DNA from 3 places in the Paenibacillus stellifer genome. Region 3 is predicted to be linked to each of the others. Evidence: riboswitches for the same ligand, from Rfam matches in the RefSeq annotation. Region 3 holds a riboswitch; each other region holds the start of a gene.
What was found. A riboswitch is a leader RNA that binds a small molecule or an ion and turns the genes downstream of it on or off. The one in region 3 is predicted to bind thiamine pyrophosphate.

Region 1: linked by a shared signal. The riboswitch ahead of PSTEL_RS09595 (thiamine phosphate synthase) and the one ahead of PSTEL_RS12160 (ABC transporter ATP-binding protein) in region 3 are both predicted to bind thiamine pyrophosphate.
Region 2: linked by a shared signal. The riboswitch ahead of PSTEL_RS02245 (ABC transporter substrate-binding protein) and the one ahead of PSTEL_RS12160 (ABC transporter ATP-binding protein) in region 3 are both predicted to bind thiamine pyrophosphate.

Annotation. Positions count from the first base shown of each region.
Region 1 is NZ_CP009286.1:2,134,128-2,144,693, forward strand. Features, by position in the region: gene PSTEL_RS09555 (MFS transporter) at 1-561, shown strand, start outside; gene PSTEL_RS09560 (acyl-CoA thioesterase) at 631-1,140, shown strand; gene PSTEL_RS09565 (FxsA family protein) at 1,137-1,535, shown strand; gene ytvI (sporulation integral membrane protein YtvI) at 1,644-2,807, opposite strand; gene citZ (citrate synthase) at 3,090-4,202, shown strand; gene icd (NADP-dependent isocitrate dehydrogenase) at 4,337-5,632, shown strand; gene PSTEL_RS09585 (hypothetical protein) at 5,836-6,267, shown strand; gene PSTEL_RS09590 (SDR family oxidoreductase) at 6,479-7,351, shown strand; TPP riboswitch at 7,455-7,557, shown strand; gene PSTEL_RS09595 (thiamine phosphate synthase) at 7,677-8,354, shown strand; gene thiS (sulfur carrier protein ThiS) at 8,329-8,541, shown strand; gene PSTEL_RS09605 (ThiF family adenylyltransferase) at 8,544-9,578, shown strand; gene PSTEL_RS09610 (thiazole synthase) at 9,637-10,410, shown strand; gene thiH (2-iminoacetate synthase ThiH) at 10,423-10,566, shown strand, end outside.
Region 2 is NZ_CP009286.1:458,815-469,380, forward strand. Features, by position in the region: gene PSTEL_RS02210 (metal-sensitive transcriptional regulator) at 1-73, shown strand, start outside; gene PSTEL_RS02215 (copper ion binding protein) at 88-291, shown strand; gene PSTEL_RS02220 (heavy metal translocating P-type ATPase) at 404-2,857, shown strand; gene nfsA (oxygen-insensitive NADPH nitroreductase) at 3,134-3,886, shown strand; gene PSTEL_RS02230 (ABC transporter ATP-binding protein) at 4,124-4,960, opposite strand; gene PSTEL_RS02235 (ABC transporter permease) at 4,997-5,758, opposite strand; gene PSTEL_RS02240 (thiamine-binding protein) at 5,755-6,048, opposite strand; gene PSTEL_RS02245 (ABC transporter substrate-binding protein) at 6,096-7,163, opposite strand; TPP riboswitch at 7,322-7,435, opposite strand; gene PSTEL_RS02250 (hypothetical protein) at 7,565-7,759, shown strand; gene PSTEL_RS02255 (hypothetical protein) at 7,764-9,203, opposite strand; gene PSTEL_RS02260 (pyridoxamine 5'-phosphate oxidase family protein) at 9,394-9,834, shown strand; gene PSTEL_RS02270 (EAL domain-containing protein) at 10,146-10,566, shown strand, end outside.
Region 3 is NZ_CP009286.1:2,673,590-2,684,155, forward strand. Features, by position in the region: gene thiM (hydroxyethylthiazole kinase) at 1-707, opposite strand, end outside; gene PSTEL_RS28095 (ABC transporter substrate-binding protein) at 726-1,808, opposite strand; gene PSTEL_RS12155 (ABC transporter permease) at 1,805-2,581, opposite strand; gene PSTEL_RS12160 (ABC transporter ATP-binding protein) at 2,562-3,323, opposite strand; TPP riboswitch at 3,464-3,569, opposite strand; gene PSTEL_RS12165 (S-layer homology domain-containing protein) at 3,756-4,418, opposite strand; gene PSTEL_RS12170 (hypothetical protein) at 4,907-5,485, opposite strand; gene PSTEL_RS12175 (AraC family transcriptional regulator) at 5,558-6,427, opposite strand; gene PSTEL_RS12180 (Fur family transcriptional regulator) at 6,688-7,161, shown strand; gene PSTEL_RS12185 (TIGR00266 family protein) at 7,287-7,985, opposite strand; gene PSTEL_RS12190 (hypothetical protein) at 8,223-8,627, shown strand; gene PSTEL_RS12195 (AraC family transcriptional regulator) at 8,682-9,515, opposite strand; gene PSTEL_RS12200 (sugar phosphate isomerase/epimerase family protein) at 9,776-10,543, shown strand; gene PSTEL_RS12205 (Gfo/Idh/MocA family protein) at 10,536-10,566, shown strand, end outside.

The sequences.
Region 1 (10,566 bases), 540 kb from region 3:
CTGGGAGGCAGCTTTCTTGTCAATCAGACCATGACCGCGTTCGGAACTTATTTTGTTCTGGCCTTTCAATCAGTGGGAGGCTCCACTGGCCATGCGGGCATTGCACTGCTGCTGGCTTCGATCACCAACGTGCCATCCATGTTCGCAGCTTCCCGTGTGATCGGCCGGTTGGGAACAGAGCGGACACTGCTGCTTGCAGCCCTGATCTACGTGCTCCGCTGGACAATCCAGGTGATCTTCCCGTATCCTGAAGTCATGATCGGTGTTCAGGCGCTGCATGGCCTGTCGTTCGGATTCTTCTATATTTCTGCCGTTGAATATGTGTCCAAGATTACGTCAGCCGATATGCAGGCGACTGGACAAAGCGTATTCAACATGGTGTTCTCCGGATTTTCCGGTATCCTTGGGAATCTGATCAATGGGGTGCTCCTGAATCAGGGCGGCGTGCAGACGATGAATATTGCCTGCATGATTAGCTCCGGGGCGGGTGCACTGTTGCTTCTCTATGTAGCCCGAGGCTCGCGCAGGAGGCTTCCCTCTGCGCAGGAGGCCGGTCTTTAGCCTGTCAGCCTTCCAGGAGCGGGGTCGCCGATGCGATATATGTCTATTCAAGAAGAGAGGTCGTCACGCATGAAATCTCAAGATCTAATTGCCGGACCTTGGCATGCCGCCATATTCCGGGTACGCTACCAAGAGACGGATCAAATGGGCGTGGTCTACCACTCCAATTACCTGAACTGGTTCGAGATCGGGCGGACCGAAATGCTCCGGGAACTGGGCTTCACCTATGCCGGACTAGAAAGCCAGGGCGTCCTGCTTCCCGTATTGTCGGCGGAGCTGAATTACAAAAGGTCTGCCAGATACGATGATCTCGTCGTCGTGTACACACGCATGACGGCGTTCACACCGCTGCGAATCACCTACGACTATGAAATCCGCCGGGCGGCTGAAGAAGATTCTAAGATAAGCGTGCCTGAATCGGGTTTCTGTGAAGCTCCGGGCGGCGAGCTGCTGGTCACCGGTTCAACCGCTCATGCCTGGGTCAGCCGGGAGATGAGGCCGGTCCGGCTGGACCGCACGCTTCCGGATGCCTATAACGCCATTTGGTCTGCGCTGGAGCAGAAAGGGGGAGCGCTATGATCAAGAAAAGCTGGCTCTGGGCCGCGCTGTTTATCATTCCGGCGTTCGAGCTGTTCGGCTTCATTCTCGTCTCTTCCTGGCTAGGTGCGCCCAAGACGCTGCTTCTGCTCGTCTCCACCTCGCTGATCGGGCTTCTGATGATGCGCTTTGAGGGAAGCAAGGTACTGCAGGACAGCAAGCAGCAGATGCAGGAAGGTCTTGTTCCGGGAAGGACGATGCTGGATGGACTCTGCGTGTTCTTTGGCGGACTGCTGCTTATAATCCCGGGATTTATCACGGATATCATCGGCTTTACACTGGTTTTCCCCCTGACACGCACCATATACCGGGGGCTGCTGCTGAAGTGGCTGGAGAAGAGGATGAAGAACGGAACCTTTACGTTTTACAGAAGATAGTAGCGGCGGTCCTTTCAAACTGCCGGTACAAAAAGGAGCGGAGCCCGCTGAGAACTGGGGCAATCCGCTCTTTTTTATTGCGCAAAATCCGGTCTCTGTCGGCTTTCCTTAATGCAGCCTTCCGCTGAGAATGTAGGATTGAATTCCCCGAAAGACGCCAGCCCTCCGGAAAGCGCCCAGTATGACAAGCAGAACGGGGCCGAGGATCAGGCCTGCGGCGCCAAACAGCCTGAGCCCGGCGAACATGCCGATCAGCATGGCCAGGGGATCGAGTCCGATAGTGCTGGCCAGCACCTTCGGCTCCAGCACCTGGCGCGTAATGACAACGACGACATACAGAACGCCAAGGCCGGCGGCAAGCGCCGTGTCACCGGTCATGAACGCGATGGCCGCCCAGGGGATCATGACAACGCCGACGCCCAGGTAGGGGAGCAGATCGACCACACCGATCATAAGGCCCAGTACAAAAGCCGATTCCACCCCCAGGAGCGCAAGCCCGGCAATCACGATGGCTCCGGTGACGGTGACCAGGAAGAACTGCGCCATGATATAGCCGAATAAGGCGCTGCGCAGATCGCTCCATATTTCCGAAGCCATGCTGCGGAAGCTTACAGGCAGAAGCCCGGCCAGCGCCGAGTTTCTTCGTTCCCAGCCGGTCGCCAGGAAGAAGGCAGCCAGCACGACGACAACCAGCACAGTTCCGAAAGAGGGGAGCTGGGCGATCAGTCCGAGAATGAAATTGAATATCCCGGTGATTATTCGGGTGAAGGCGATTCCGAGCGTTTCGCCCGTTTTGCTGTTCGGTCCTCCCAAGGGGGAATGCGGGTTCGGGTTGCTTGCATAGAACTGGTTGATCTGATTGATAATATTCTGCAATCTGGCGTTTTGGGTCCAGGCCATCAGCATGTCCCGCCACTGCGGTGCATGCTCGTTGAAGGTCTGGGTGAGGATGGCGAGCTCTTTGACCAGCCGAGTAATAAGGGCGGTCAGAACGAGCCCGGCCGAGCCTATATAGAGCGCCAGCGATAAAATAACGGCAAGCCATGAGGGGAAATGCAGCCGGGTAAGCCGCTTCACGAGCGGCCGTATGCTGCAGGCGAGCAGCCAGGCCAGTAGAAGCGGGTAGAGCAGCGGGAGCAGCACATAGAGGCTCAACAGAATGAGCAGAATGGCGAGCAGGACCCAGAGCGCGCGAAGCACCCGTTTCAGCGTGAGCCGGTCCATTCGGTTCCTCCTTTCATACAGCAGCGAAGCCTGTCTTCTTCTCTCCATGTATATTCCCTGATACCGGAAAACAGCCCATATTCCGTCCCTCGTAAACTGAGAACGTTTACTTGAAACGCCCGGTAAAGAAGTATTTTTCTATCTCTCCGATAAAATCATTTGATGCGCCCTAAAGCTTCCACATAGTTCACGTAACCGACAATTTCAAGTATGATAAATAAAGGGTTAACTTTAGGACTGTACAGCACTGGGTCAAAATATTTCAAATTGTAAATGTTTACATGGAACAATATTAAGATTATCCGGTTGGCCAAAGGAGAGATTGAGACAATGACAGTTACCAAAGGACTGGAAGGCATCGTTGCCACTACTTCATCCATCAGCTCGATCGTGGACGGCGTACTTACGTACCGCGGCTACGATATTGACGATCTTGCGGAACATGCAAGCTTCGAAGAGACTGTCTTTCTGCTCTGGTTCGGTTCGCTGCCTACCACGGCCGAACTGGATAAGCTGAAACGGGATCTCAGCGATTTTGCGGCGATTCCGGAGCCGGTCATTGCCCAGATGAAGCTGTATCCGAAGGATGCGAATACGATGGCGGCTCTGCGTTCGGCCGTATCGAGCCTGGCTCTGTACGACGAAGCCGCCGATGACATGAGCCGTGAGTCCAACGAGATCAAGGCCGTCAAGCTGCAGGCCCAGGTTCCGACGATCGTCGCGGCGCTTGCGCGCATACGCCAAGGACTGGAGCCGGTGGCTCCGCTTAAGGGCGTCTCCATCGCGGAGAACTTCCTGTATATGCTTCGGGGTCAACAACCCGACATGATATCCGTTAAGGCGCTGGATACGGCGCTTGTGCTGCACGCTGATCACGAACTCAACGCCTCAACTTTTGCCGGCAGAGTAACGGTCGCTACATTGTCCGATATATACTCCGGCGTTACTTCGGCTGTCGGCGCTCTGAAGGGACCGCTGCACGGCGGCGCCAATGAGGCGGTTATGAAGATGCTGGAGGAGATCGGCACTCTGTCGAATGTCGAGCCGTATATCCGCACGAAGCTGGAGCGCCGGGAGAAGATCATGGGCTTCGGACACCGCGTCTACAAGAACGGCGATCCACGCGCCAAGCATCTCATGAAAATGTCCCGCGAACTCGGCATTATGAAAGGCGACACGCGTCTGTTCGACATGTCGGTTAAGGTCGAAGAACTGGTTACCGGACAGAAAGGCCTGCGGCCGAATGTCGATTTTTATTCCGCCTCCGTGTATACTCAATTAGGCATAGAGCGTGAGCTGTTCACGCCGATCTTTGCCATCAGCCGGGTATCGGGATGGACCGCGCATATTCTCGAGCAGTATGAGGATAACCGGATTATCCGTCCGCGCGCGGAGTATACGGGCCTGGTGGAGCAGAAATATGTTCCGGTTGATGAAAGATAGGTGAACTTCAGGCTAGCGCGGCAGCGTTAATGGCAGGCGTATGCTTCTTTCCTTGAGATGGTTGATGGCAGCCTTATGACCGATGAAAGAAGCGTACGCTGCACACACCCATTTATAAGGAGGACTATACATTCATGTTGAAGCTGGAAAAATTCGAACTGCCAACGGAAGGCGAGCAAATTACCATTGAAGGAGGCAAACTCCTGGTTCCGGATCATCCGGTCATTCCATTCATTGAAGGCGACGGAACGGGCCGGGATATCTGGAAGGCGTCCAAGCGCGTACTCGACGCTGCGGTAGAGAAAGCTTACGGCGGCAAGAAGAGCATTGCCTGGTACGAAGTGTTCGCCGGAGAGAAGGCGTTCAATACATATGGAGAATGGCTGCCTAACGATACGCTCGAAGCAATCCGCGAATATATCGTGGCGATCAAGGGACCGCTCACGACTCCGATCGGCGGAGGCATCCGTTCCCTGAATGTGGCCCTTCGTCAGGAGCTGGATCTGTATGTCTGCCTGCGTCCCGTCCGTTATTTCGACGGCGTGCCTTCTCCGGTCAAGCATCCGGAGCTGGTCGACATGGTTATTTTCCGCGAGAACACGGAAGATATTTATGCCGGTATCGAATACCAGGAAGGCTCGGAGCAGGTTAAGAAGGTCATCGAATTTTTGCAAAATGAAATGGGTGTAAGCAAGATCCGCTTCCCTGAGACGTCGGGCATCGGCATCAAGCCGGTATCCTCGGAAGGCTCCAAGCGTCTCGTCCGGGCAGCTGTCGAATATGCGGTCAAGCATGGCCGCAAGAGCGTTACGCTTGTGCATAAAGGCAATATCATGAAGTTCACGGAAGGCGCGTTCAAGAACTGGGGCTATGAAGTGGCCGAGCAGGAATTCGGCGACAAGGTGTTCACATGGAACCAGTACGACAAGATCAAGGATGCCGAAGGTACCGACGCGGCTAATGCGGCCCAGAAAGCAGCCGAGCAGGAAGGCAAAGTCATCATCAAGGACGCCATTGCGGATATCGCACTGCAGCAGGTGCTGACGCGGCCGACGGATTTCGACGTCATTGCTACGCTGAACCTGAACGGCGACTACCTGTCCGATGCGCTGGCAGCGCAAATCGGCGGAATCGGCATCGCGCCTGGCGCGAACATCAACTATGTGACTGGACATGCCATTTTTGAAGCGACTCATGGCACCGCTCCGAAATATGCCGACAAGGATGTCGTGAACCCGGGTTCGGTCGTGCTGTCCGGCGTTATGATGCTGGAGCATCTGGGCTGGCAGGAAGCCGCCGATCTGATCTACAAAGGCATGGGAACGGCGATCAACAACAAGACAGTTACCTATGATTTTGCACGTTTGATGGAAGGCGCAACCGAGCTCAAGTGTTCGGAATTCGCTGACGAAGTCATCAAGCATATGTAGTTCCGCAATTGGGCGGAGCCGGCGAAACTTGTAACGGCTTGGACCATGTGTTACGGGACCATCCTTCCGTTATTGACAATTATATGAACGAGAAACCTCGCTTTATGTGGATAAAGCGGGGTTTTTCTTTTGGAATGATAGTCGATTTGCTATAATATCGTTAGATGTAACATAAATCATAGTAATGTTGGGAGGATCGTGTTATGGACTGGCATGTGCTAATGTTTCTACATATGATCGGTACGGTGGCGCTCGGCTTCTATCTGGTGCTGCCTTTTGTTCTCAGCAAGGCTGAGAAGCTGTCGTCTGCGGCCAAGGAAGGCACACTCAGCGCGATCGGCGGTTTCAACCGCTTTGCCCAATACGGGCTTGTCATCCAGCTGCTGACCGGCGGCTACATGATGACCAAGAAAGATGATCTTTCGGTACCCTGGATGATCATCGTTACGCTGCTGCTGCTTGCGATGTTCGCACTTGCCGGCATTATGGGCAAACCCCTCCGCCTGGCCGCAAATGGCATGAAGGAGAACCGCGATGTCACAAGCGAAACCGGCAAAATCCGGACGCTCAGCGCCCTGCTGGCGGTATTGCTGCTCGTGATGCTGTTCTTCATGGTGTTTAACGAGATTATCTAAAGAATTGCTGCCTCTCGTATGTTTGAAGCTGAACTGCGGTCATTCCGGTGACCTCGGCTCAGCTTCTTTTTGCTGTTTGAGCCTTTTTCGATTGGTTAAGTAAATTTACATAATGGCTGGAACAACTGAAAGAACCGGTATATTAGCAATTAATCCAGCCATCCTAAAGAAAGTGCGGGCCAGCCAGACAACTACGAGAGGAGAATGAGATATGCCCGAGAGCAATTTGAGCAACCTGAAGACTTTGCCGCCCCAGCATCAGAATCACCAGCCCGGCCTTGAGTCGGAAATGACGCCGCCTCCCAAGTATGAGCCTAAAGACTACAAGGCGGCGGGCAAGCTGCTGGGCAAGGCAGCTCTTATTACGGGAGGAGACAGCGGGATCGGCCGTGCGGTGGCGGTAGCTTTTGCCAAAGAAGGCGCCGATGTGGTGATTTCGTATCTGAATGAGCATACCGATGCAGAGGAGACGAAACGCCAGGTCGAGCAGGAAGGACGCAAGTGCATACTCGTGTCCGGCGACATCGGTGTAGAAGCCTTTTGCCAGGACCTCATCAACAAAACCGTGGAAGGGCTCGGCAAGCTGGACATTCTGATCAACAATGCCGCTGAGCAGCATCCGCAGGAGAAGATCGAATATATTACGAACGAACAGCTGGAACGGACATTCCGCACGAATATTTTCTCGATGTTCTATTTGACGAAGGCGGCGATGCCCCATCTGGGACAAGGCTCAACCATCGTAAATACGACTTCGATAACGGCTTACCGGGGCAGCCCTCAGCTGCTGGACTATTCCGCAACAAAAGGCGCCATTCTGGCGTTCACCCGGTCCCTGTCCATGAACCTTATAAGCAAGGGCATTCGCGTCAACGCGGTAGCGCCGGGGCCGATCTGGACGCCGCTCATTCCGTCCACGTTCGACGAGAAGAAAGTCAGCGAGTTCGGCGCTTCGCAGCCGATGAAGCGTCCGGGTCAGCCGGAGGAGCTGGCTCCCGCCTTTGTGTATCTGGCATCCGACGATTCGTCGTATGTCAGCGGCCAGGTGATGCATGTTAACGGCGGCGAAATTGTAGGCAGCTAATCGAACGCGGCTAATCTTAGGCGGTACAGCCCTTTTATAACAAAAGGGATAGGATTTGCTGGGAATATATGCTACACTACCTGTGGTTACTCAATTTCATAGTCGTTGACACTGGGGGCGCCGCAAGGCTGAGACGAACGTTTAAGTTCGGACCCTTCGAACCTGATCTGGTTTATACCAGCGTAGGGAAGTGAGAGCGAATGGACGTTTATTCAGCCTTTGTGGTTCAGTTAACGCGATTTCCGCCGCCTTCCTTCGGGAGGGCGGTTTTTTGCATCTGGGAATGAGAAGCGGCGCACAGTGCCTAGAGAAAGGAGCTATATCCATGCGTCCCGAGATCCATCTGGTGTCCCAAGGAGACATGAACCTCGAATCTCTTCTTGCGATTGCCGCCGGGGTACATCCTTTCGTGGATTTTATTCATTTGCGGGAAAAAAGAATCACTGCGAAGGAGCTGCTTCGGCTTGTGGAGGAAATGGCAGAGCACGGCGTTCCGCTCGGAAAAATGATCGTGAACGACCGGCTGGATGTCGCGCTGGCCTCCGGGGCGGGAGGTGTGCAGCTTGCCGGACACAGCCTGCCGGCCTCAGCAGCAAGGAGGATTGCTCCCGGCATCCGCCTGGGATGCTCTGTTCATTCGCCGGAAGAGGCGGCCTTGGCGGCAAGGGAAGGAGCGGATTTCTGCCTGTACGGCCATGTCTATGCCTCGGCGAGCAAGCCCGGTCTTCCTGCGAGAGGGATTGGCGGACTTCAGGCAGCGGTTCGCGCCTGTCCGGCTCCCGTCATCGCCATCGGCGGTATCGGGCCGGAGCTGGCGGGAGAAGTGCTGCGTACAGGAGCGGCCGGGTTCGCGGTTCTGTCCGGCATTTGCGGGGCTGAAGATCCGGTGTCGGCAGCGAGAGCTTACCGTGAGGCGGCGGAGGCCGCAATGAAGGGTGAGGCAGCGGAGGCTGCAATGAAGGAAATTACGGAAGGAGATGTTGGCGTTGAAGGTGGTAATTAACGGAGAGGAAACCTTGCTCCCTGAGGAATGCGGGACGCTAGCCGGGCTTCTCCGGCTTCCGGAATGGAAGGACCGGAGACTGGTTGTGGAATTGAACGGAGAGATCGTCAGCCGGGAGGAATATGACCAACTGTCGCTTAACAATGGCGACCGGATCGAGCTGGTGCATTTTGTGGGGGGAGGCTGATCATGAGCATGAAACCTGATGAGGAGAGCCGTTACAGCAGGCAGGAGCGCTTCTATGGAATCGGCGCCGAAGGCCAGCGCAGACTGGCGGAGAAGAAGGTCTTGATCGTTGGAGCGGGCGCTCTAGGCTCGGCATGTGCGGAGACGATGGTCCGCTCGGGGGTAGGCCGCGTTACGCTCGTTGACCGCGATTATGTGGAGTGGAGCAATTTGCAGCGGCAGAATTTATATGACGAGGCGGATGCCGCCGAGCATATGCCGAAAGCGGCTGCGGCCGCGCGAAGGCTGCGGAGTGTCAATTCGGCGGTTGAAGTGGAGGGCATCGTCGCCGATATTACAGCGGGTGACATCGCTCTCTATATGGACGGCGTCGATCTTGTTCTGGACGCCTCCGACAATTTTGAGGTTCGGATGATTCTGAACGATATTACCGCCAAAATGGACATCCCCTGGATATACGGAGCCTGTACCGGCAGCTATGGGCTGTCGATGACAATCGTCCCAGGGCAGAGCGCCTGTCTGCATTGTCTGATGGACGGAATACCCGGAGGGACGGATACATGCGATACGGCAGGCATTATCGGACCTGCCGTACAGATGACCGCCGCTTTTCAGACTGCCGAGGCGCTGAAATGGCTGTCAGGCCGTACGGAAGCGCTGCGGGGCACGTTGGTCTCCTTCGACCTGTGGACGAACCGTCACTCGTCCGTCCGCACGGACAAGCTGAAGCGAGCCGATTGTCCGTCTTGCGGGACGAGCCGGACCTATCCGTATCTGTCTGCAGCCTCCCACACCAGGACGGCTGTCCTGTGCGGACGGGATACGGTGCAGATTTCTCCGCCCGCGCCGCTCAAGCTGGACCTGGAGGAGTGGGGAAGACGGCTGGCTCCTTATGGAAGAGTGGAGCGGAATCCGTTCATGCTTTCTTTTACAGCGGATCACCGCCGGCTGGCGGTGTTTCCGGACGGACGCGTCCTCGTTCACGGAACCGGCGATCCGGCGGAGGCGCGTTCGCTGTATCATCGCTATTTCGGGTAATTCGCACCATGAAGCTTATGTTATGAAATCCTAATGGGAATCAAGGAGGAATTATTCAATGTCACAGGATCTCTTTCATATCGGCGGCAAAAGCCTGAGCAGCCGCCTGTTCATCGGCACAGGCAAGTACAGCCGCAATACGCTGATTCCGGAGGTTGTGGAAGCCTCCGGATCGGAGGTCATTACCGTAGCTCTCCGGAGAATCGATCCCGCTTCCCGTGAGGAAAATATTCTTACGCATATTCCTCCTCATATGACACTGCTTCCGAACACGTCCGGAGCGCGAACTGCGGAGGAGGCGGTGCGCATCGCACGGCTGGCAAGAGCCGCCGGTATGGGGAATTGGGTGAAGATCGAAGTGATCAATGATCAGAAGTATCTCCTGCCGGACAATCTGGAGACGGTCAAGGCTACGGAAATTCTGGCGGCGGAAGGCTTCATCGTGCTGCCCTATATGAGCCCCGATCTGTCGGCAGCGCTCCGGCTGAGAGATGTCGGCGCCGCAGCGGTCATGCCGCTGGGCGCTCCCATCGGCAGCAACCGGGGGCTTAAGACGAAGGAACTGGTCGGCATCCTGATCGAAGAGGCCGGACTGCCAGTCATTGTGGACGCCGGTATCGGCCGCCCGTCCGAGGCGGCCGAGGCGATGGAGATGGGCGCCGCCGCTGTGCTGCTTAACACGGCGATTGCCACCGCCCGCGATCCGCTTCTGATGGCCGAAGCGTTCCGCGGCGCCGTCGCTTCGGGACGGCAGGCTTATCTGGCAGGCCTTGGCGCGGTCCGGAATGCGGCCGAGGCTTCCTCGCCGCTGACCGGATTCCTGAGCGTTTAGGAGGGGCGGATCATGAGCTTTTACGATACCCTTCTGAAGCTGGAAAGTATGCCGCTCGGTGAGCAATCCGGACAATATGGAAGAAATGATGTGGAACGGGCGTTGTCCCGCGAGAAGCTGGACCCGGAGGATCTTCTAGCCCTCTTGTCTCCGGCG
Region 2 (10,566 bases), 2.2 Mb from region 3:
ACGAATCGAAGCCGGAGAACATGAGGTTATTGACGAACTGCTGATTACCGTCGGCAGATTAATGAAATCATAAAGGAGAGGATCAGAATGACGAATGTTGTGTTGAATGTAGAAGGAATGTCCTGCGGACATTGTGTAAGCGCAGTGGAGAAAGCAGTCGGAAATCTGGGCGCTTCGGCCAAGGTCGATCTGGCGGCCAAGACGGTGGCAGTGGATTTTGATGAATCCAAGCTCAGCGTATCGGCAATCAAGGATGCGATCGAAGACCAGGGCTACGACGTCGTACAGTAATTTTCGGGATTTTCGCATGAGGGGCCTTGGAGCGGGAAGCAAGTGACGCTGCGGGCCTTCTCTTTTTAAAGTCAGCATACCCCTAGGGGGTACATGAAAGAGAGTGATTCACATGGAAAAAGCAGTGGCGGCGCCCGAAGAGCAGGCTACCCTGCAGATTACCGGCATGACCTGTTCTGCGTGCGCGGCGCGCATTGAGAAAGGGTTGTCCCGAATGGAGGGGGTATCGCGGGCCAATGTGAACCTCGCGCTGGAGCAGGCAGCGGTTGGCTTTGACCCCAGCGTTGTCGATGTGCCGAAGCTTGAGGAGAAGATCCGGTCGCTCGGCTACGATACGGTCAAGGAGACCGCCAATTTCGATATTTCCGGCATGACCTGTGCCGCCTGTTCGGCCCGGATCGAGAAGGTGCTCGGCCGTATGCCCGGGATTGCCGAAGTGAATGTAAATCTGGCGCTGGAGACGGCGCATGTGGAATATACCCCAAGTATGGTGACGCCCCAGGACATCATCGCCAAGGTCGACTCGATCGGCTACAAGGCTTCGCTTAAGAAGGACAGCGAGGAGACATCCGGCCGCAAGGGCGAGGAAATCCGGCGCAAACGGAATAAGTGGATCGTGTCTGCGGTGCTGTCTTTGCCGCTGCTGTGGGCGATGGTCGGCCACTTCTCCTTCACCTCCTGGATTCCCGTGCCGGAGCTGTTTATGAATCCGTGGTTCCAACTGGCACTGTCCACGCCTGTCCAGTTCATCATCGGCTGGCAGTTCTACGTGGGTGCTTATAAAGCGCTCCGCAACGGCAGTGCGAATATGGATGTGCTGGTGGCGCTGGGGACATCGGCCGCTTATTTCTACAGCCTGTATTTGACGCTGGACTCCTTAAGCATGAGTGGAATGAATCATGCGGTGGAGATGTATTATGAGACGGGAGCGATCCTCATAACGCTCATTCTGGTCGGCAAATGGTTCGAGGCCTTGGCGAAGGGCCGCTCCTCCGATGCGATCCGCAGCCTGATGGGGCTGCAGGCCAAGAGCGCGGTCGTCATCCGGGATGGTGCTGAAATTAGCATTCCGGTTGAAAATGTCGTCATCGGAGATATCGTGCTCGTCAAGCCCGGCACAAAAATTCCGGTGGACGGCCAGGTTGTAGAAGGGATATCGTCCGTCGATGAGTCGATGCTCACGGGCGAGAGCATCCCGGTAGACAAGGGTCCCGGGGACACCGTTATCGGAGCGACCGTCAACAAGAACGGCGCACTGAAGATCGAAGCCCGCAAGGTAGGCAGAGACACCGCCCTTGCCCAGATTATTCGCGTGGTTGAGGAAGCCCAGGGCTCCAAGGCGCCGATCCAGCGGGTGGCGGACGTCATTTCGGGCATTTTCGTTCCGATTGTCGTCGGAATTGCGGCGCTGACCTTTATCGTCTGGTACCTCTGGGGGGCGCCGGGGCAGTTCGCGGAAGCGCTGGAGAAAGCGATCGCCGTGCTTGTCATCGCCTGCCCTTGCGCACTGGGGCTTGCTACGCCGACCTCCATCATGGCCGGCTCCGGCCGCGCTGCCGAGCTGGGCATTCTGTTCAAGGGAGGCGAGCATCTGGAAGCTGCGCAGGGCATCGAGCTCGTCGTTCTGGACAAGACGGGCACCGTGACCGCCGGCAAGCCGGTGCTGACGGATGTGCTCGTGTCTCCGGACTTTAAAGGTCCTGAAGCCCTGTCTGCGGAGGATGGCCTGCTGTCGCTGGCAGCCTCTGCCGAGAAGCTGTCGGAGCATCCGCTGGCCGAAGCGGTGGCCGCAGGCGCGGCGGAGAAGGGATTGATCCTTGCCGAAGCGGCAGACTTCGTCAATATTCCGGGCCGCGGCATCAAGGCTGCCGTGCAGGGCAGAGACATCTCTGTCGGCACGCGCCGGCTGATGGAAGAGAGCGGCGCGGAGACTGCCGCATGGCAGGGTGAGATGCAGCGTCTGGAGCAGGAGGGCAAGACCGCTATGCTGGTGGCAGTGGACGGCAAGGTTCAAGGCATCGTCGCCGTTGCCGACACGATCAAGCCGACCTCGCGGGAGGCGGTCGCCGCGCTGCGGCGGATGAACATCGATGTCGTCATGATTACCGGCGACAACGAGCGTACGGCCCGGGCGATTGCGGCGGAAGCCGGCATCGACCGGGTCATGGCCGAAGTGCTGCCTGAAGGCAAGGCGGAGGCGGTCCGCAAGCTGCAGGAGGGAGGCCGCAAAGTCGCGATGGTCGGCGACGGAATCAATGATGCCCCGGCGCTGGCTACCGCCGATATCGGGATGGCTGTCGGCACGGGAACGGACGTGGCGATGGAGGCCGCGGACATTACCCTGATGCGCGGCGATCTGAAGGCGATCGCGGACGCCATCGAAATGAGTCGGCGAACCATGGGCAATATCAAGCAAAATCTGTTCTGGGCGCTGGGCTATAATACGATCGGCATTCCGGTGGCCGCTCTTGGCTTTCTGGCACCCTGGCTGGCTGGTGCAGCGATGGCGTTCAGCTCGGTTTCGGTCGTGCTGAACGCGCTGCGGCTGCAGCGGGTCAAGCTGTAACGGGCATGCCGCCCGCTTCCAATAGAGATGGAGGCGGGCGGTTTGCTGTCTTTTTATCATGGCTGGAACCCAAGGAGGGAAGACGATAGCTGTCTTATACCAGGCCGCTGGCTTGCGCTCATCCTTCATTGTCCAGCCTCTCAACGGCCCAAGTTGGCAAAAGGACTCAAATGGTGTTAATACTTATACTAGAAAGAGGTACTAGAAAAGAGGTACTAGAAAGACAGGTCCTCCCCAATTCGGGCGGGCGAAGATGAATAGGAGATGAAGAAGACGATGAGTATATCCAATGAAACGCTCGAGCTGATGCGAAATCACAGCTCCATCCGCAAGTTCCGCGAAGATCCGGTCAGCGAAGATCAGCTTACCGCCATTATCGGGGCGGCGCAGATGGCCTCGACGTCCAGTAATGTGCAAGCATACAGCGTGATCGCGGTCACCGACGCGGCGCTGAAGTCCGAGCTTGCGGCTCTGGCGGGCAATCAGGCGTATGTGGCCGAATGCCCCGTCTTCCTGGTCTGGTGCGCCGATCTGTACCGGCTGCGGGAGGTGGCCCGTCCGCACCTGAACAGCGCGGTGACGTATGAGGGCTCAACGGAGAATTTCATCATAGGCACCATCGATGCGGCACTGGCTGCCCAGAACGCTGCCGTGGCTGCCGAATCGCTGGGGCTTGGCATCGTCTACATCGGCGGCCTTCGCAATCAAATCGCCGCTGTCGCCGAGCGGCTTGGCCTGCCGGAGCTGGTCTATCCGCTGTTCGGCATGTGCCTCGGCTATCCCGACCAGTCGCCGGGCATCCGTCCGCGCCTGCCGCAGCAGGCTGTGCTGCACCGCAACCGGTATGACGCAGAAGAGACGGTCCGTCAAGTTGACGAATACGACCGGATTATGTCGGATTATCTGAGCAAACGGACCGGAGGGGCGAACGAAACGCCATGGTCGGCCATCATGGCCAAGTGGATTGCCGAGCCTAACCGGTTGGATCTGGGCGACTTCCTGCGAAGCAAAGGCTTCCTCCGCCGATAAACGGAACGGGTTTCCCGGTGGAGAGGGCGCAGGCGCGCCGGCCGCCCGGATAGCGCCCGGGCGGCCAGTTGTTCCAGGGACAGACACGCTCAATCTGCTCAACATGTCATATCTGTCAACAGTAAAAAGGCCGGACATCGCCATGATGTCCGGCCTATTGCTTGCGTTGATGCGGAATAGCTCTTACATCGGCAGTAATTCAATTCCCAGGCCTGACGGTCGCAGACAGTCCTCGGCTCACCGGCGAGCTGCCGCCGCTGACTTCGCCTGCTCCTCGCGCATCCATTCCGACATCTGGCGCTTCAGCCGCAGGAATTCGGGATGCTCCGTTATCTCGTCGCGGCGCGGCCGGGGGAAGGGCACCTCGACCGTATGCAGGATCGTGCCCGGCCTGCCGGAGAAGACATAGATCCGGCTGGAGAGCAGCAGCGCCTCCTCGATGCTGTGCGTGATGAACAGCACGGAGCGGCGGTTCTCCTCCCACAGCTCCAGCAGCCACCGCTGCATGTCGCTGCGGGTCAGGGCGTCGAGCGCGCTGAACGGCTCATCCAGGAGCATAAGCTCCTGGGGCGCCAGCAGCGCGCGGAGAAAGGCGGCGCGCTGCTGCATGCCGCCCGACAGCGTGTGCGGATACGCGGTTTCGAATCCGCCGAGACCCGCCTTCGCGAGCCAGCGCCGCGCTTCCTCGCGGGCTGCGCCTCTCGCCGCGCCTTTCAGCTCGCGGGCGAGAATGACGTTGTCCTCGACGCTGCGCCACGGCAGCAGCGCCGGCTGCTGCGGCATATAGCTGATGCCGCCTCTCTCGCCAGTGACGGGCTTGCCGCTCATCGAGATTGAGCCGGAATCCGGCCGGATCAATCCTCCGATAATCTGGAGCAGCGTGCTTTTGCCACAGCCGGAAGGCCCGACGATCGACACGAACTCCTGGCGGCTGACGGTCAGGGAGACGTTGTCCAGGACCTGTAGGCTCTGTCCTTTCTGGCGGAACGATTTGGAGACGCCGGATACGTTCAGAGCGGGCGATTGAGAGGCCGGCTCAGGGACGCCGGAGCCGGGTATATTCATAGGCTTCATAAGGCCGCTCCTTTCAAGGCTCCCAGGATCTGACGTCTATTCATGCTTGCGGGGCTTCCAGCGGATCAGCCACTTCTCCAGCAAGGCGACGGCGGCGAACAGCAGAAGACTGAGCAGAACAATCAGAATAATGGCGAGAAACATGCGGTCCGTGCGGTAGGCCGCTTTCTGCAACTGCATGTAATAGCCCAGTCCTTCGCCGGAGCCGACCAGCTCGGCGACGACCGCGCCGGTCACGGCATAGGCTGCGGAAATTTTGATGCCCGAGAATAGCGAGGGCAGCGAGTGCGGCAGCTCGAGCTTGGTGAATATTTGCCACCGCGAGGCGCCGGCCATCTTCATGTAGTTCAGCATGACCCGGTCGGTCTGGGCCAGTCCGCCCAGGCCGGCAACGGCGACGGGAAAGAAGCAGACCAGCGTGATAAGAATCACCTTCGGCAGCAGACCGAAGCCGAACCAGATGACGAGCAGCGGACCGAGCGCGACGATGGGCACATTCTGGCTCAGAATGAGCAGCGGGTAGAACGCCCGCGACAGACCGGGCAGCAGATAGAGTATCATGGCAGCAAGGATACCGGTCAGCACGCCGATCGGGAAGCCGATGAGAGTCAGCCGCAGCGTCGCCAGCATATGGCCCCTGAGCGAAGCGGAGCCTGCCGACGCCTCTTTCCAGAGATCGGAGGGGGCGGGCAGGACCCATTTTTCAATATGAAACCAGGAGACCGACAGCTGCCACAGTGCGAGGAACAGAATGACCGTCAGCAGCGGCGGCCAGATTTTATTCCAAAGGGAATTCACGGACGATATTTCTCCGTCAGTCCGTCCATGCTGATTCCGCCCGGATAATGGGCGATTTTGATTTGGGAGATGACGCTCGGGCAGCCGGCTTCAATCAGTGCTTCCTGCATCTCCTTCACGATCTCCAGCAGTTCCGGCAGCTCGCCTTCCATTGTCGTCTCCAGCGCGTTCACCTGATGCTTCACGCCGGAGCGCTGAATGACCTCAATCGCTGTGTCCACATAGGGGATCGAATCTTCGCCTCCCGGCGTCTTCGGAATGACCTGAATGCTCAGCAGTGTGCTTGCCATAATTATCTCTTCCTTTCGGTTGTATGGAATCTAAGCAAAGGGCGGTCTTACTGTCCGTCCGGCAAAAAATCGTTCGTGAACGCCTTGGAAGATTCAAGCGGCTGATCGAGCAGCTTCAGCCCGTACATCCAGTCCGCGTAATTCTTCCATACCTCGGCCTTCTGCTCGCCCCAGCGGGAAGCGTCGTCCTTGTATTTCGGACTGAGCCATTTCTGGCTCGCCTGCACGAGATCGGCATCCAGATCCGGCACCGCCTTGATCAGGATGTCCGCGGCTTCCTTCGGATGGTCGATCGCGTACTGATAGCCCTTCGACGTCGCTTTCAGGAAAGCCTTCACCACTTCGGGGTGATCGGCGATTTCCTTCTCGCTGGTCGTCAGCACCGGCGTATAGTAATCGAGCTGCGGCGCATAGTCTTTCAGGTACAGCATATCGAGCGGCTCGTTCCGGAGCTCGGCCTGAATGCCTGTCCATCCGTAGAAAATCCAGGCGAAGTCAATGTCGCGTTTGACGGCCGTGAAATAATCGGCTTCCCCGATCGTAACCTGCTTGACCTTCTTCACGTCTCCGCCTTCGGGGTCCATGATGGCCTTCATCGCGGCTTCTTCTACCGGCGAGCCCCAGCCGCCGTAGGTTTTGCCCTCGAAGTCCTTGGGCGACTTGATGTTCCGGTCCTTGGGAGCCGCGAAGCCGGAGGTATTATGCTGGATGATGGCGGCGATGGAGACGAGCGGCACGCCTTGAATGCGGGCCAGCGTCAGGCTGTCCTGGGCGCCGACGCCGAAGGCGGCTTCTCCGGATGCGACCATCGTGTCCGAACCGGCCTCGCCCGGCTGTACGATCTCGACATCCAGGCCTTCCTCCTGGTAATATCCGAGCTCCTTGGCCACGTACAGTCCGGTATGATTCGTATTCGGCGTCCAGTCGAGCGCGACCTTCACCTTGGCGCTTACGGCTGGCGAAGCGGCCGCCGATGCTGCGGAACTGGCAGAAGGCGAGGTCTGACCTTCTCCGGCTTTGTCAGTGCCTCCTGCGTTATTCCCTGCTCCGCAGCCCGATACGGCAAGTACGAGCAGGCCGGCCAGAGCCGGTCTTAACCATTTGTTGATCCCCATCACAGTGCTTCTCTCCTTTATATCTGTCTTGGGACCGTTAATCGCGGTCCCGAAAGCTTTCAAGCAGACGGTTCTCCCCCCCGAAACGACAAAAAAGCGTCCCTGGATACGGCGGGACGCGGCTGAGCGCATGAGGTGCGGCTGCCTTGGCAAGGCGGGCTGCACGGCGATGTCATTCCTACGCTGGCATTATCCAGATCAGGTATAAGGGTCAGTATCTTTGCGGGATACACTCTCAGCCGGCCGTTATTCCAGCACCCCTGGTTCATATGAAGTTCCGGGCATTTCTTCTGCTGCTTACGGGTATTATAGACACAGGACTCGGGAATTGTCCAGTGGGCGGGGACCCGGTCAAGGCCTTATAACGGGCGGAATTTTCCGGAAACAGGCTGTTGTTCTGCATGTCCCGGCGGCCTCCCGCCTGCTGCCTGCGCTTTCTGCCCGGCACTGGAATTGGGCGGTCCAACCGCGACGCGGGCCATAAGGAACGGCGTCAGGCGAAATCTGGCGGCGTCTCCGTCCGCTCCGCTTTCGCCCGGGATGATTTCTGCGGCGGTTCTTGGACAGCTGGCGAAACCCCGATCTCCCTGCTCTAGCCCGCTACTCGAACTTTCTGCGGCGCAGACGGGATCTGATGCTGCCCCAGAGCTCGCGGATCGTCAGGATGGCGCTGACCGTGATGCCGCTGAAGGTCAGGAACAGCGCCAGATACTCGAAGGGAGAGTAGCCGCTCATTTTGCTCCAGTCGATGCTGCCCTTCAGGTCGTCGATGACCTGGTTCATGCCGTATATGCCGCTGACGACCGTGAAGACGGTCAGAATCATGAGCAGATTGTCCCGGCGCTTGGCCTGAAACTTCTCCTGATACTGAAACAGGTCCGCCAGCGTCTGCTTCACTTCCTCGAACAGCTCGTCGTTGCCGTATACTTTTCGAAGCTGGTAGAAGATTTCGCGCCCCTGTGTCTGTGAAATAAGCTCCATGAAATAGAACTTGGCCGAGAACTTGTTAATGTAATAGATGAGATCCTGAATTTCTTCATTGTCGCGCTCGATGCGCAGCCTCGAATGGACATTGGCCAGCTTGAGCAGAACGATTTTATGAAAAAGGCTGAGCAGCAGACCGTAATAATATTCCCCGTACATCTGGTTCGCCAGCTTGAGAGAGATTTCGGGACCGGACCGGCTGAGACAGCAGAAGGTCTGCTCGTTCGTCATATAGTAGGTGTCCGGCCCCCAGCGGCTGTAGCGGTGGTCCCGGCAGTAATCCTCGATATATTCTGCGCTGCTCGCGCTTGTATACGGGCTGCCGTCCTGCGTCATGCCGTCCAGCTGCGAAGCCCGGTAACAGGTCTGCGGATCAATCTCCGCACCTTCTTCCAATCCATAGAAAGCCTGCACCATCATCCGCTCATCCACGAAGAATGGCAGCGTCTCGAAGTAAGCGCCGTCCAGATCGGACTGGTCAAGAAAATCCTCAAGCCCCTTCACCAAATTCCGGAACACGAAATCCTCCATCTGTTCGAATGACTTGTCTTCGCAGACGATGCGGCAGGCGGCGTCTGCTTCCGTCACATTTTCCAGGGAACGGAAACGATCGGCGAATTCAAGGACATGTTTAAGAGGAATCCGGTCTCCCTCAATTCGGGTGCGCACCGTGACAAAACCAAGCTGAAACGGGCAGATGAACACATCGGTCGACAGCACCTGAAAGGGGATGCAGCACTGGGTCAGATCCATCGTGCATTCAAGCCCATTCACCCGGGAAAAGCGGCGAAAGGTGTCATGGTCCTGTCCTTTTCTCGGAAACAGTACATGTGCGGCAAACGGCATGTAAGAACGCTCCATGTGCTCATGCGATACGCAGTAGCCGTCCCCGTAATATTCATGCTGCAGTTCTTTGCGATCCAGGAAAAAGGGGGTGAAGCCGTCCCGGCCCAATCTTTCCGCAAGCCTCGGCCCCAGTCCCTTAGTGATCGAGAAAGGGAAAATAAACTGCAATAGCGCAGTATGCAAGATGGGTTCGCCACTCTGCTGGTTCATAACATTCCTCCCGGCTACAACGTTAATCATTCTGAATCTCCTAAGTGTACCTTACCCTTTCAGGAGCTGCAAAAAAACGGGAATAGCTCTCTCCCCGGATTCATTCTTCCCCGAGCGGGTACATTAACAAGTATCGGAAGTCCTCGCCTATAAGCGATGGGTTTGGCACAGAAAGGAGACGGGACACAAGATGGATAAGAAAGAGCTGGAGCAGCACATTATGCAGGCGCTTGATGACAATAAGTTTGGTTCCTTTGCTACGATTGAAGCCGGCAACAAGCCGAAGGTGCGTTATATGGCTATTTTTCATGACGGCCTGAAGATTATGCTGGCGACCGACCGCAAGACGCATAAGGTGGAAGAGCTTCAGAATAATCCGAATGTCTACCTGCTGCTCGGCTTTGAAGCCGGAGGCACGAAGGACGTTGTCGGGATTGAGGCCCGGGCTTCCGTCACCAAGGACGAATCGCTTCGCGGCAAGGTGTGGAGCAAGGATCTGGAGCGCTGGTTCAGCGGACCGGATGATCCTGATTATGTGATCCTGGAGCTTGCTCCGACACGGATCGAGTATACCGGCAAGAACGCCCAGCATGAGGTATGGGAGAAGGAGACGGCTTCAGCTATCAAATAAACTCGGAGCCTATATACAGGAGGAGCGGCAGCCAAGGAGCGCTTCGTTAGATCAGGTCAGCCAGAAACTTCTGGTTGGCCTGTTTTTGCATGTACTTTTTTGTTATCCGGAGTCTTTCGCAAAAGACCTGGACTAGCTGCGGCAGGCAGCGGCTCAAGTCCCGGTTGGCAGGGTTGTTTTTCCATACGTTTCCTGATTCCCCGGGGAAAAGCTGGTATAATAACGGCATTATCGGTATTATACAGTTCCCAAGGAGGACACCTATGCATTGCAGCGACTGTTATCCCGCCACCCCGATGGAGGATGAGGGAATGATGAAAGTCAGGCCGGTTATGCCCTGCCTTGAGAACGCCATGCAGGGTGCCGGATTTCATTGCGACATCATGAACGGCAGCGAGTATGTAATCCCGTACCGGTCCCGCGACCAAATTCTGTCCATCGTCGATCTGCTGGAGGAAAGGGAGAACGCGGAGTCTATCACGGTATGTCTGAAAGGGAAGCACCGGCATGAACCGGCGGAACGATGGGTATCTCTTTCCCAGCTGCGGGTTCGCATCGTCAACCATGCCCTGATCAATGTTATCATCAACAAGGAGTTCTGCAGCTATATGCAGCCGATCGTGAATTCAGCCGAGCATATCGTCGGGTTCGAATTTCTGCTTCGTCCCATTCCGGGCGGCCCCTGCTTCCAGCCTCACACGCTGTTTGAAGTGGCGAGAGGGAGCGGCTATC
Region 3 (10,566 bases):
CCCGGTCCCTGCCCGGCGGTCTTCCCGGCTGCGATTTCTGCGGCGACACCGTAGAAGGAGATTGCTTCAGCCGCCGCCTCAAGCTTCTGGTCACCTGCGACCGCAAGGAAAGCCGCGACGACAGAGCTGAGCAGGCAGCCCGTTCCCGTTACCTTGGTCAGAATCGGATGGCCGTTGGCGGCGATGTAGGTCGTCTTGCTGTCGGTGATGACATCCTCAGCCCCGGTAACGATGACGATGCAGTCCAGCTGAGCGGCGGCTTTCCTTGCGATGGCGACGACATCGCCCTCGCCCGATCCAGCGTCAACGCCTTTGCTGGACCATTTCTCGCCGATGACATTGGCCACCTCGGCGACATTGCCGCGAAGTGCCGTAAGCTTTATTTCGGAGGTGAGGCGGTGCGTAACCTCGGTGCGGTACGATGTTGCACCCGCTCCGACGGGATCAAGCACAAGCGGCACGCCGTGTGCGTTGGCAGACTTCCCGGCCAGCAGCATCGACTTGATCGCATGTTCGTTCAAGGTGCCGATATTAATGAGGACCGCGCCGGACATGGCCGCGACATCGGCCACTTCCTCATGGGCGTCCGCCATGAACGGAGAAGCGCCGAGCGCCAGCAAGCCGTTGGCGGTGAAATTGGTCACGACAATATTCGTAATGTTGTGAATAAGGGGATTCGCATCCCGCAGTTTTTGAATAAAAGACATCTTAAATTCCTCCCTGGATTATAAATTGACAAAAGCGTCTTCCGCTTTGATATCTTCCGTAAGCAGACTGCTATCGATCAGCCACTGGCGCACCTTGTCCCAGCTTGCCGGGTCCTGGGTTCCGAAAGGCTCGCTTCCGGCATCCATCAGCGGAAGCAGAATATTCAGACTCTGCTTCTCGATATCGGCGTCAAGCGGCGCCGTCTTGTCCTCATGCTTCATCAGAATGGAGAGCGCCTCGTCCGGGTGCTCCTGAACGAACTTTTGGCCCTCGCGCATCGCCGTGAGGAACTTGGTGAAATCTTCTTTGTGCTTCTCGATGCCCTCATCGCTTGCGACCAGCACCAGCTCCGAGTAGTCCGGCACACCGTAATCCGCCGGATTGATGGAGACGACCGGATGGCCTTCTTTTTGAAGCAGAAGCTGTTCATGATTGATGAAGCCGCCCATTATGGCGTCCGTCTGTCCGGTTGAGACTGCCGGAATCAGGTCGTAGCCGACATCGACGAACTGCACTTTGGCCGGATCGCCGCCGTCCGCTTTGACCATCGTCTTGACGGCTTCTTCATACAATGGAATGGAGGAATAACCAACCGATTTGCCTTCCAGATCCTTCGGGGTCTTGATGGAGCCGCCTTCCGGCGCCATCAGATGTGCCAGCGGATGCCGGACGATCGAAGCAATGGATTTGACCGGAATCTGCTCGCCGCGCGCCATCAGCACCTGAGGCTGGTAGCTCAGTGCGAGATCGATTTTGCCTGCTGCCGCAAGCTTCAGCGCATCATTCGTATCTGCGGGCATCTGGATGTCGACATCAAGCCCCTGTGCAGCGAAATAGCCTTGGTCCTGGGCAGCATACAGGAACGAATGCACGGCGTTCGGATACCAGTCGAGCATCAGCGTGAGCTTGGATGCAGGCGCGCTCGAAGATTCTGCCGCCGGCTGCGAAGACGCAGCAGGGGAAGAAGATTCGGTAGATGAGTTCGAAGCCGATTGGCCGCAGGCGGCTGTCAGCAGAAGTAGGGACAGCGCCGGAAGAAGCGCCATGCGCCTAATATGCGACAAGGTTTTGGATGGAAGAGATCGGGTTACAGGGTTCATTGCTGTGATCCTCTTTTCTTTAAGATTAGAAATTCGAGCAGACGGACGGCAAGAAAGAGTAGAAGGCCCATCGCCGACAGCAGGAAGATGGCGGCGAACATTTCGGCGCTGTGCAGGCTGCCTGCCATTCGGCGGCTGTAGTAGCCGAGCCCCACGGTGCCTCCGAGCCATTCGCCGATGGTTGCGCCGATGACACAGTAGACAACGCACAGACGAAGTCCGGAGAAGAAGGAGGGCAGCGCCAGCGGAATGCCAACCTTCAGCAGCAGTTGGCGGCGGCTCGCGCCCATCGTGAGCAGCAGGTCGCGATAGCCCCCGTCGCTGCGCCGCAGCCCATCGTATACGCCAACGACGATAGGGAAGAAGGCTGTCAGGAAGACGACCGCGACCTTGCTCCACATCGAGTAGCCGAACCACATGATGAAGAGCGGCGACAGCGCGATCAGCGGAATCGTCTGGCTGATGACGATGAACGGATACAGCGCTTTTTCCACCGTGCCGGAGAGATGCATGGCTGTTCCGAGCAGGATGCCGACCAGGATGGACAGCAGGCAGCCGGTCAGTGTCTCCGCCAGCGTCGCGGGAAGATGCGTGCGGAGCAGCAGTCCGGCGTTGTCCAGAAGTGCGGCCATGATGGAGCTTGGCGCGGGCAGGATGAACGGCGGTACATGGCCGGTGCGTACGGCTCCTTCCCAGAGAGCCGCAATCAGGAGAAGCAGAAGCAGGAACAGGCCGTAGCGGGACAAGATTTTGCTAAGCGAGGCGGGATTCATACAGCCTCCGTTCCAGTTCGGCTCTCATGGCAACGAAGCCGGGCTCATAATTCGACTGCAAGCTGCGCGGCCTTGGCAGCCCGACCACAAGCTCTTGAAGCGGGCCGCTGCTACCCTTCGGCATCAGCAGCACCCGGTCGCTGAGGAGCAGAGCTTCCTCCAGATCATGTGTAATGAAGAGGGCGGACCGTCCGAGTCCGTCCCACAGCTCCAGCAGCCAGCGGTGCATGTCCCGCTTGGTAATGGCGTCGAGCGCGCCGAATGGCTCGTCGAGCAGGAGCAGTTCCCCTTCGCACAGGAGGGTGCGAAGGAAGGCCGCGCGCTGGCGCATGCCGCCGGACAGCTCATGCGGATATGCCTTCTCGCTTTCGGCAAGGCCGAAGCGCTGCAGCATGTCCCGCACATGCGCTGTGGCGGCAGCATCCGCCTTGCCCTTGATTTCCAGCGGCAGCAGGCAGTTGTCCTGCACCGTGCGCCAGGGCAGCAGCAGATCCTGCTGGGGCATGTAAGCGGTCTTGCCGAGACGGCCTGTCTCGGGAGCCAAGCCCTGCAGCCGGATGCTGCCCCCGGTCTGCTGGACAAGACCGGCGATGATTTTGAACAGCGTGCTTTTGCCGCAGCCGCTGGCTCCGACAATGCTGACGAATTCGCCGCGCCGGACGGTCAGCGACAGCTCCGAGAAGAGCGGCGGCTGCCCGGGAAAGGCGAAGCTCAACCGGTTCAGCGCCAGAAGTTCGTCCATAATGCGTTTCGCTCCTTTCCGGTTTATGCCAACCTGTTACTCTTAAAGAAACAAAGACCCGTCCATTTCCGGAAGGAAATGAACGGGTCTTTAACAAGTTTATGCCGATGATTGCAGGTGTCTGCATGGCTTGAAATGTAAGGTCCTGACGTTCACTTCCCTCCGCTGGTATAATCCAGATCAGGTTCCAAGGGTCTAAAAGCGCGGGCTTTCGTCTCAGTCCAATTGACTCCCCTAGTGAAATGCGGTCATTATTCGGTTGTGATTGTGTTTAACTATAACATACCTCATGCCTGGGTCTCAATGAAGGATTTCAATATAACCAAACAGCCGCCCCCCGTGCATTCGCACGGAGAATCGGCTTCTCAAAATATGGAGCAAAATCACATTTTATCCTTAGTTAGGTGCATAGTCTTATTGATACCATCGGCATTACTTCGCCTTATGCTCTTGCAAATACTCCAGCGCGTTGTACAGCATAACAGCCGCTTCCGCACGGGTGATCTTGTCCTTGGGATGGAAAGCTTCGTCTGCATTCAGCGTGTTGACTTTGTAGGTCAGCGAGCGCTGGACTGCGCCCTGGTAGGAAGGAGTGAGCTGGTCCTCATCGGAAATAGCCGCAGGTTTGATATTGATCATCGGAAGTCCGCCGGCTTGCTCCATGCCCTGGATCAGGTAGAAGGTGAACTGCTCCTTGGTCAAAGGCGCCTTGGGATCGAGATCGGACGGCAGGTCGACATGATTATAGAAGGCGTTGATAAAAGCCTGGGCATACCAGGCGTTGTCCGGCACCTTGGCGAAATGGTCGCTGGCCTCCGGCGCCTTCACGAAATCAATGGCTGCCAGACTGAGCTGGAAGCCGCCCGAAATCAGCTGGACGCCTTCGGCAGCCGTCAACGCCTGCTCCGGTTTGAACTCTGAAGCCGTCAGGCCTTGAACGAAGCCTCTTTCATGCAGGCTCTCAATTTTATCCTTGTCCTTCATTGATCCCAGATCGGTGAATTGACTTCCGGCAGCGAAGCCCGAAGCTCCGGTTGAAGCGGTAATCAGTGAGCTGATCGCGAGTGCCGCGAGTACATGTTTGGTCGATATCATTATTGTCTGCACCTCCAGTAGAGTACGGCCTTGCGGGCCGCCATCACTATCTAAACGGAAGTGCAGTGGAAAATGTTGCTGGTTCGTCCACGCGGCGGATTTGACGGTGCAGTACTGCCTTCGAATTCATGTACATGTCTTTGTGCCGCGGTTTAGCTAACCGATTTCTTCTTAACTGTCTGACGCTTCTTCTTCATTCGCTGAAACCTCCCCATAATGATGTGAGTTCCCAACATCTTATTGAGGAGGCTATAGTTATGTAGGGCAAATATCAGGGAGGTGAAGATTTAATATTCAGTGGAAAAAAAAGCGCTGTTAATGATCGTTAAGACTCCACATTCGCATCATTCCATTTCGGCATTTCACGCTAAAATGCTCCGGATCTGGCGATCCGAAGCATGCATTGGGCAAATTGGATTGTCTCAGCCGCGATCCCTAATCCTTGCAACCCTCGATCCAATCGGACCCCGGAGATTCGGTCACAGTAACTAATTAATCCCTCGGAACAACAAATTCCGATAGGGGTAAGGCGAGCCGGGATATTTGAACTTCATGGCAATGCCCGATTCCTCAATTGTTACAGCTCTAAGCGCGGAAGTGCGGACAAGGCTTCTGACCATGTGATCGACTGCTCGCCGGTCGCCACGGCGGATGCCGAGAGCAACGGCAGCAGCAAAATTCCGGTTGACCGACAGCTCGTGATAGAACGGAAGGACGGCTCTCGCGATCCGCCGGCTAATCGCAGTGCTGAAGGTGAACTGGACCAAGCCGGGCGGGATGGTCGTGCCGTTCGAATAGACGCTCTTGGAGCGCGGGAAGTCGAAGTCCACAAAATAGCCGATGCCGTTCGTTCCATATCCCTGCCGGGCCGCCAGAGGAGCGGACAGCCTTAGCAGCTCTCCCATAAGATCCAGATCCGCAGTGACGATGGAGCGGGTCCAGCTCTCGGCAAAGCTGCGGCTGGCGGCGATGGCCTGGTACAGCGGCGCCATGCCAGTTGCGACGCGAGACAGCATCTCCGCCGTTACCAGCGCCTTGAACTCCTTGGTTGCCCGTTGCCGTTGCATCCGGTATTCCTCCTTATTACACTGCCTTTCTATAAGTATATGAATTAGCCCGGCGGCCGTGTGGGCATACGCTCACAGAAGGGGGATGAATATGCGGATTCTCATCCGGTCCGGATATACGGAATGCATAACATCCGTAATTTCAAAATCAGGTCCGTCCCCGCGAGTATAATTGGAGCCCGGCAGCCAGCAGCTATAGATGAAGTTTCGGGTCCGTTCAACGAGATCGGCGTGACCAAAGGCTTTGAATTCCGCATAAGTCCCGGCTGGCAGTTCAATCTTCACGTAGCCATCCCCCGGAGGAACAGCCGATTCGTCACATAGCTCGCCCACGACAAAGGAGAAGCCGCCGTCATCCTTGAATCCGCAAGCTACACCGTAAGCCATGTCAGGCGCGAGACGGCCCGGAATCAGACTAAAACGCCCGTTCCGGCCAAAATCATCATAAAAGCCGGGAATCTCCCGGTAATGCTGCCCGTCGTTCAGATGCGTGGGATATTCATAACCGATTACAAACCGGCGTTCCAGCCGGACAATATCCGGACGGCTTACACCGGCATCGCTTGGAGTTCTATGCTCCAGACCGATGAATGAGATCGGCTCAAGCCCGCTGAAGGCGGCGGAGTTCTGGCGGAACTTCCCGGGTGTTGTTCCGGTATAGCTTTCAAAAGCACGGGTGAAGGCTTCCTGGGATTGATATCCGGCGTTCAGCGCAATCGGCAGAATGCCCTCCTCCGAGTCGAGCAGCAGCCTGCCCGCTTCGGTTAATCTGCGTTTGCGTATGTATTCCTGCACACTGAAGCCCGATATTGCCTGGAACATACGCTGAAAATGAAACGATGAATATCCGGCGGCTGCCGCGATTTCACGAATTCCTAGTTCTTGCTGAAGATGATGTTCGATGAGGTCAACGGCGTTCTGGATTTGTCGGTATGCGTTCATGGGATCTTCCTTTCTGCGGACAGCTCCGCCTGAGATGAGTCAAGTATAATCGAGCGATCTTTTCATGTTTTGATTTCTGATGCGCAATTGTCTCGGTTCGCCGGTTTCTCTTTCCTTTTTGTGGCTCTTTTGATATGCTTATTATAATAATTCTAATTTAGCTAATCTATAAATCGACAGTCGGCATACTCTATCGGTCAGGACAGGCAATCCAAGACAGGATCAGCATGTCTTAAACAACCGGGAAGGGAGAGATTCTCATGGACGCAATGGACAAAATCGCCCAGCAATTTGCCGCTCACAACTATAAACTGACTTCACAGCGCGAAGCAATCGCCAAGGTGCTGCTTGAGAATGAACGGGATCATCTGAGCGTGGAAGAAGTTTATATGCTCGTTAAAGGCAAATATCCGCAGCTCGGGCTGGCGACGGTATACCGGACGCTGGAACTGCTCTGCGAGCTTCATATTGTGGAAAAAATGAATTTTGGAGACGGCGTCTCCAGATACGATCTGCGCACAGAAGGGCATGATCATATGCATCATCACCTGATCTGCCAGTCTTGCGGCAAGGTGGCTGAAATCAAGGATGACTGGCTCGCGGAGCTTGAGAGCAAGCTGATGAAGGAATACGGGTTCACCGTTACCGATCACCGGCTGGACTTCAAGGGCACGTACCGGGTCTGCTCGGGCACAGGCTGCAAGAAGGAGAAGAGCACCATGGCGGCGGTATAACCGTCAGGCAGCCTAACATAACGCATACAGGAAAGGAGCGCTCCGGTTAGCCGGTTAACGCTCCTTTTTTGACTTGCCAAGTATATCAAAGTTCAAGATATCAAAATTCAAGATTCCTAAATTCCCTAACCCCGGCTGTTCGGCACAAAAGACCGTATCCAGCTTCCGAAGCTGCCCGGATTCCGGCTCTGAATGAGCACGACGCCTTCGCCCCGGAAGCGGCAGACGAGCGCCTCGCCGCTTGTCAAGCTGGACAGCCAGCCGGAGGCCGCTTTTTCAATCTTGTAATTCATGTAATCCGGCCAAGCGACCAGGTGACCGTTGTCGATGATCATCTCTTCGCCGGGGCCGAGATTGACGGCATGAATCGCGCCGAACGAGGAGAGGAAGACAGTCCCTCTGCCGCTGATCTCCACAATGAAGAAGCCTTCGCCCGAGAACAGGCCGCGCGCCAGATTCTGCATCTTGGTATTGACCTGAATACCTTGAGTGCCCGCCAGAAACCCGTCCTTCTGGACATACAGCCGGTAAGAGCCGTCCAGCTCAATCGCCTGAATGTCTCCCATCGACCCCGGCGAGAGCAGCACCTCGCTTTGTCCCCTTACAGCGGTCAGCTCCTGAAAGAAGAACTTCTCGCCGCTCAGCATCCGGCCAAGCCCTCTCATAATGCCCCCGTCTACCGTACCCCGCAGCTCGACATTTGGAGACATCGCAACCATCGCGCCCATTTCGGCTTTGACGCTTTCTCCCGACTCCAAATGCACCTTCAGCATGGCAAAAGCACCCTCGTACAAAATATCGTATCTCAACAGCAATCCCTCCATAAGACCTTCTCGTATTCTTGTTGAAAGAAAGAGAATAATTAATAGACTTGGAAATAAGTATAGTATGGAAGGCGGCAAAACCCAAACCGGCTGATAGCGAACGGCTGGGGTTCGGATTTCCGGGTCACACCTCAAGCGTTTATTTGAAGGAATATCCGGTTATAAAAAGAGTACATAGGAGAAGCCTTCACTATCGCTATCAGGTTATAACAATTCCAAGAAGTGAGGTGCGACACCATGAACATTCATCAGCACGGCCGTGGCAAGCTCCCGGCTGTCATCTTTACCGCGGCAATCGCCGTTGTGACGGCGCTAATGCTGTCTATCGGAGGACTTTCGGTCTTTGCAGAGCCGAGCCCCATTCATGTGCCCGGGTATGAGAAGTCTGCCGCAGGCGGACTGACTCCAGCTGTGAAGAAGCAGAGTTACGGAATTTACGAAGGGCTTGCTGACGGCCATACGGTCGAAATTTCCGTCTATGGCGAGCCGGTTGATCTTCAGTTCACTGAGGCGTTGGAGCCTCGTCTGGACAGCCTTGAGGAAGGGTCCAGGGTCATGTTCATCTATACGGAGCAGCGGGTAAAAGGAGACGACGTCGTGCGTGTTCGCAAGCTGCTGTCGATAAAAGAAGCTGCGAAATAATGAGCATATTCAAGAAGCGGATGCCCTGTAGGTAGGGTATCCGCTTTTGCCATGCTAGACGAGCGCCGGCGCATCTTTCTCCCGGCTGTGCGCGCGGAATTGCTTCGGGGACATGCCGAACCTTTTGCGGAACTGCCGGTGGAAGTAGGTATAATTTGCAAAACCACAAGTCTCGGCAATATGCTCTAGCGGCATCGGGCTGTAGATAATCCGCTCCCGGGCCATATCGAGCCGGACCTCATTGACATATTGGACAATCGACATGCCGAAGCTCTCCTTGAACAGATGAACAGCCCGGGAGACGGAGATTTCAGCATGCGCGGCAACCTCTTGAAGTCGAAAGGGCAGCGCGGCATGCTCTTCGACGAACTGCTTCATCCGGAAGGCCAAATATCGTCTCGGAGAGGCGTTGGGCCGATCGACGGTCATCCGGTCAATTTCCATGCACAAGATCTGCAAGTAACAGCTGGAGATATCCGGTGAGTAATCGGACAGACGGCGCTGCTCCAGAATCAGCTGGCGGAACAGGCCGAGAAACCCTTCGCTGTGCGGTATATTCATAAGGGTGGACCGGGGACGGCTGTTCCACCATTCATCAAGCCAGACGCCTTCGCAGAAAATATGATAATCCACACTCTCCACACGGGGTTCTCCATGAGGGAAGCTCTCCTTGTCGATAATCAGATGATAGGGAACGCCCGGTGCGATCAGCAGCAGCGAACCGGGCTCCATGGGAGCGATGGCTCCGTCCACCAGCGCACTGCACTTGCCCTCTGTCTGCAGGCGCAGGAGGTAATGGGGAAAGCCCTCGGCTCTTGGCATTTGGAAAGGCTTGCGGTGATGCGTAAATCCGGCGCTCAGGACGGTGCAAGGCGTATTCTTGGGCATGTTCTTCCTCCATATCACGTAGAAATAACAAGCAGATTGTTCATGTTTAAATCATATTATTCATTTTATTATATACGCTTTCAGCTTAACATAATAGTAGTTCTTGAGGGAGTTAAAAGGAAGAAAACAAGAGAAAACCGTCAAGAATCAGCGAAAAATAGCTTTTCGTTAATTTGAACCGTCAAGATACCGGAGCGGGGAAGGCTTGAGGATCATTCCTTTTGTTCAGGTTATCCATTTATTATTCAGGAGGAGACAAGATGAAGATCGGACTGCAGCTCTATACCGTTAGAGAAGAACTGGCCAAAGACTTCGAAGGCACCATCCGCAAGGTCGCGGAGCTCGGATACGAGGGTGTCGAATTCTTTCATTACTTTGACCGTACGGCCGAGCAGGTCAAGGCGCTGCTAGATGAAACCGGGCTTGTTGCCATCGGCGCGCACCGTCCCTACACGGAGTTGCTAGAGAACGGCGAAGCCGAGATCGATTACCTGCTCAGTATCGGCAGCCGGAATGTGATCGTTCCTTATCTGTCCGAAGAGCAACGTGCGGACTGGGATGCGGTGACAGACAATCTGAAGAAGCTGGGCAAGCAATGCGCGGATAAGGGAGCCGTACTTCTGTATCACAACCACGATTTTGAACTGACCGAGAAGAAAGATGGCCAGCCTGCATTCGACTTCATGTACGGAACCGTTCCTGCGGAGCTTCTTCAGGTGGAGATGGATACTTGCTGGGTGTATTACGGAGGCTATGATCCTGTAGAATATCTCGGGCGTTATGCCGGCCGGACGCCGCTGATTCATCTCAAAGATATGAAGACCCGGGAGGATGGCTCTGCGGAGACTGTCGTGCTTGGCGAAGGCGTAGTGGATCTGAAGAGTATTATCACCGCATCGGAACAAGCCGGAACGGAGTGGGCGATCGTCGAGCAGGATGAATGCGCGAGAGACCCGCTTGAGAGCATTGCAGACAGTATGAAATGGTTGAAACAACATTATATCCAAGGAGGCACTATTCATGGCTAAGACACTCAAAATCGCAATTATCG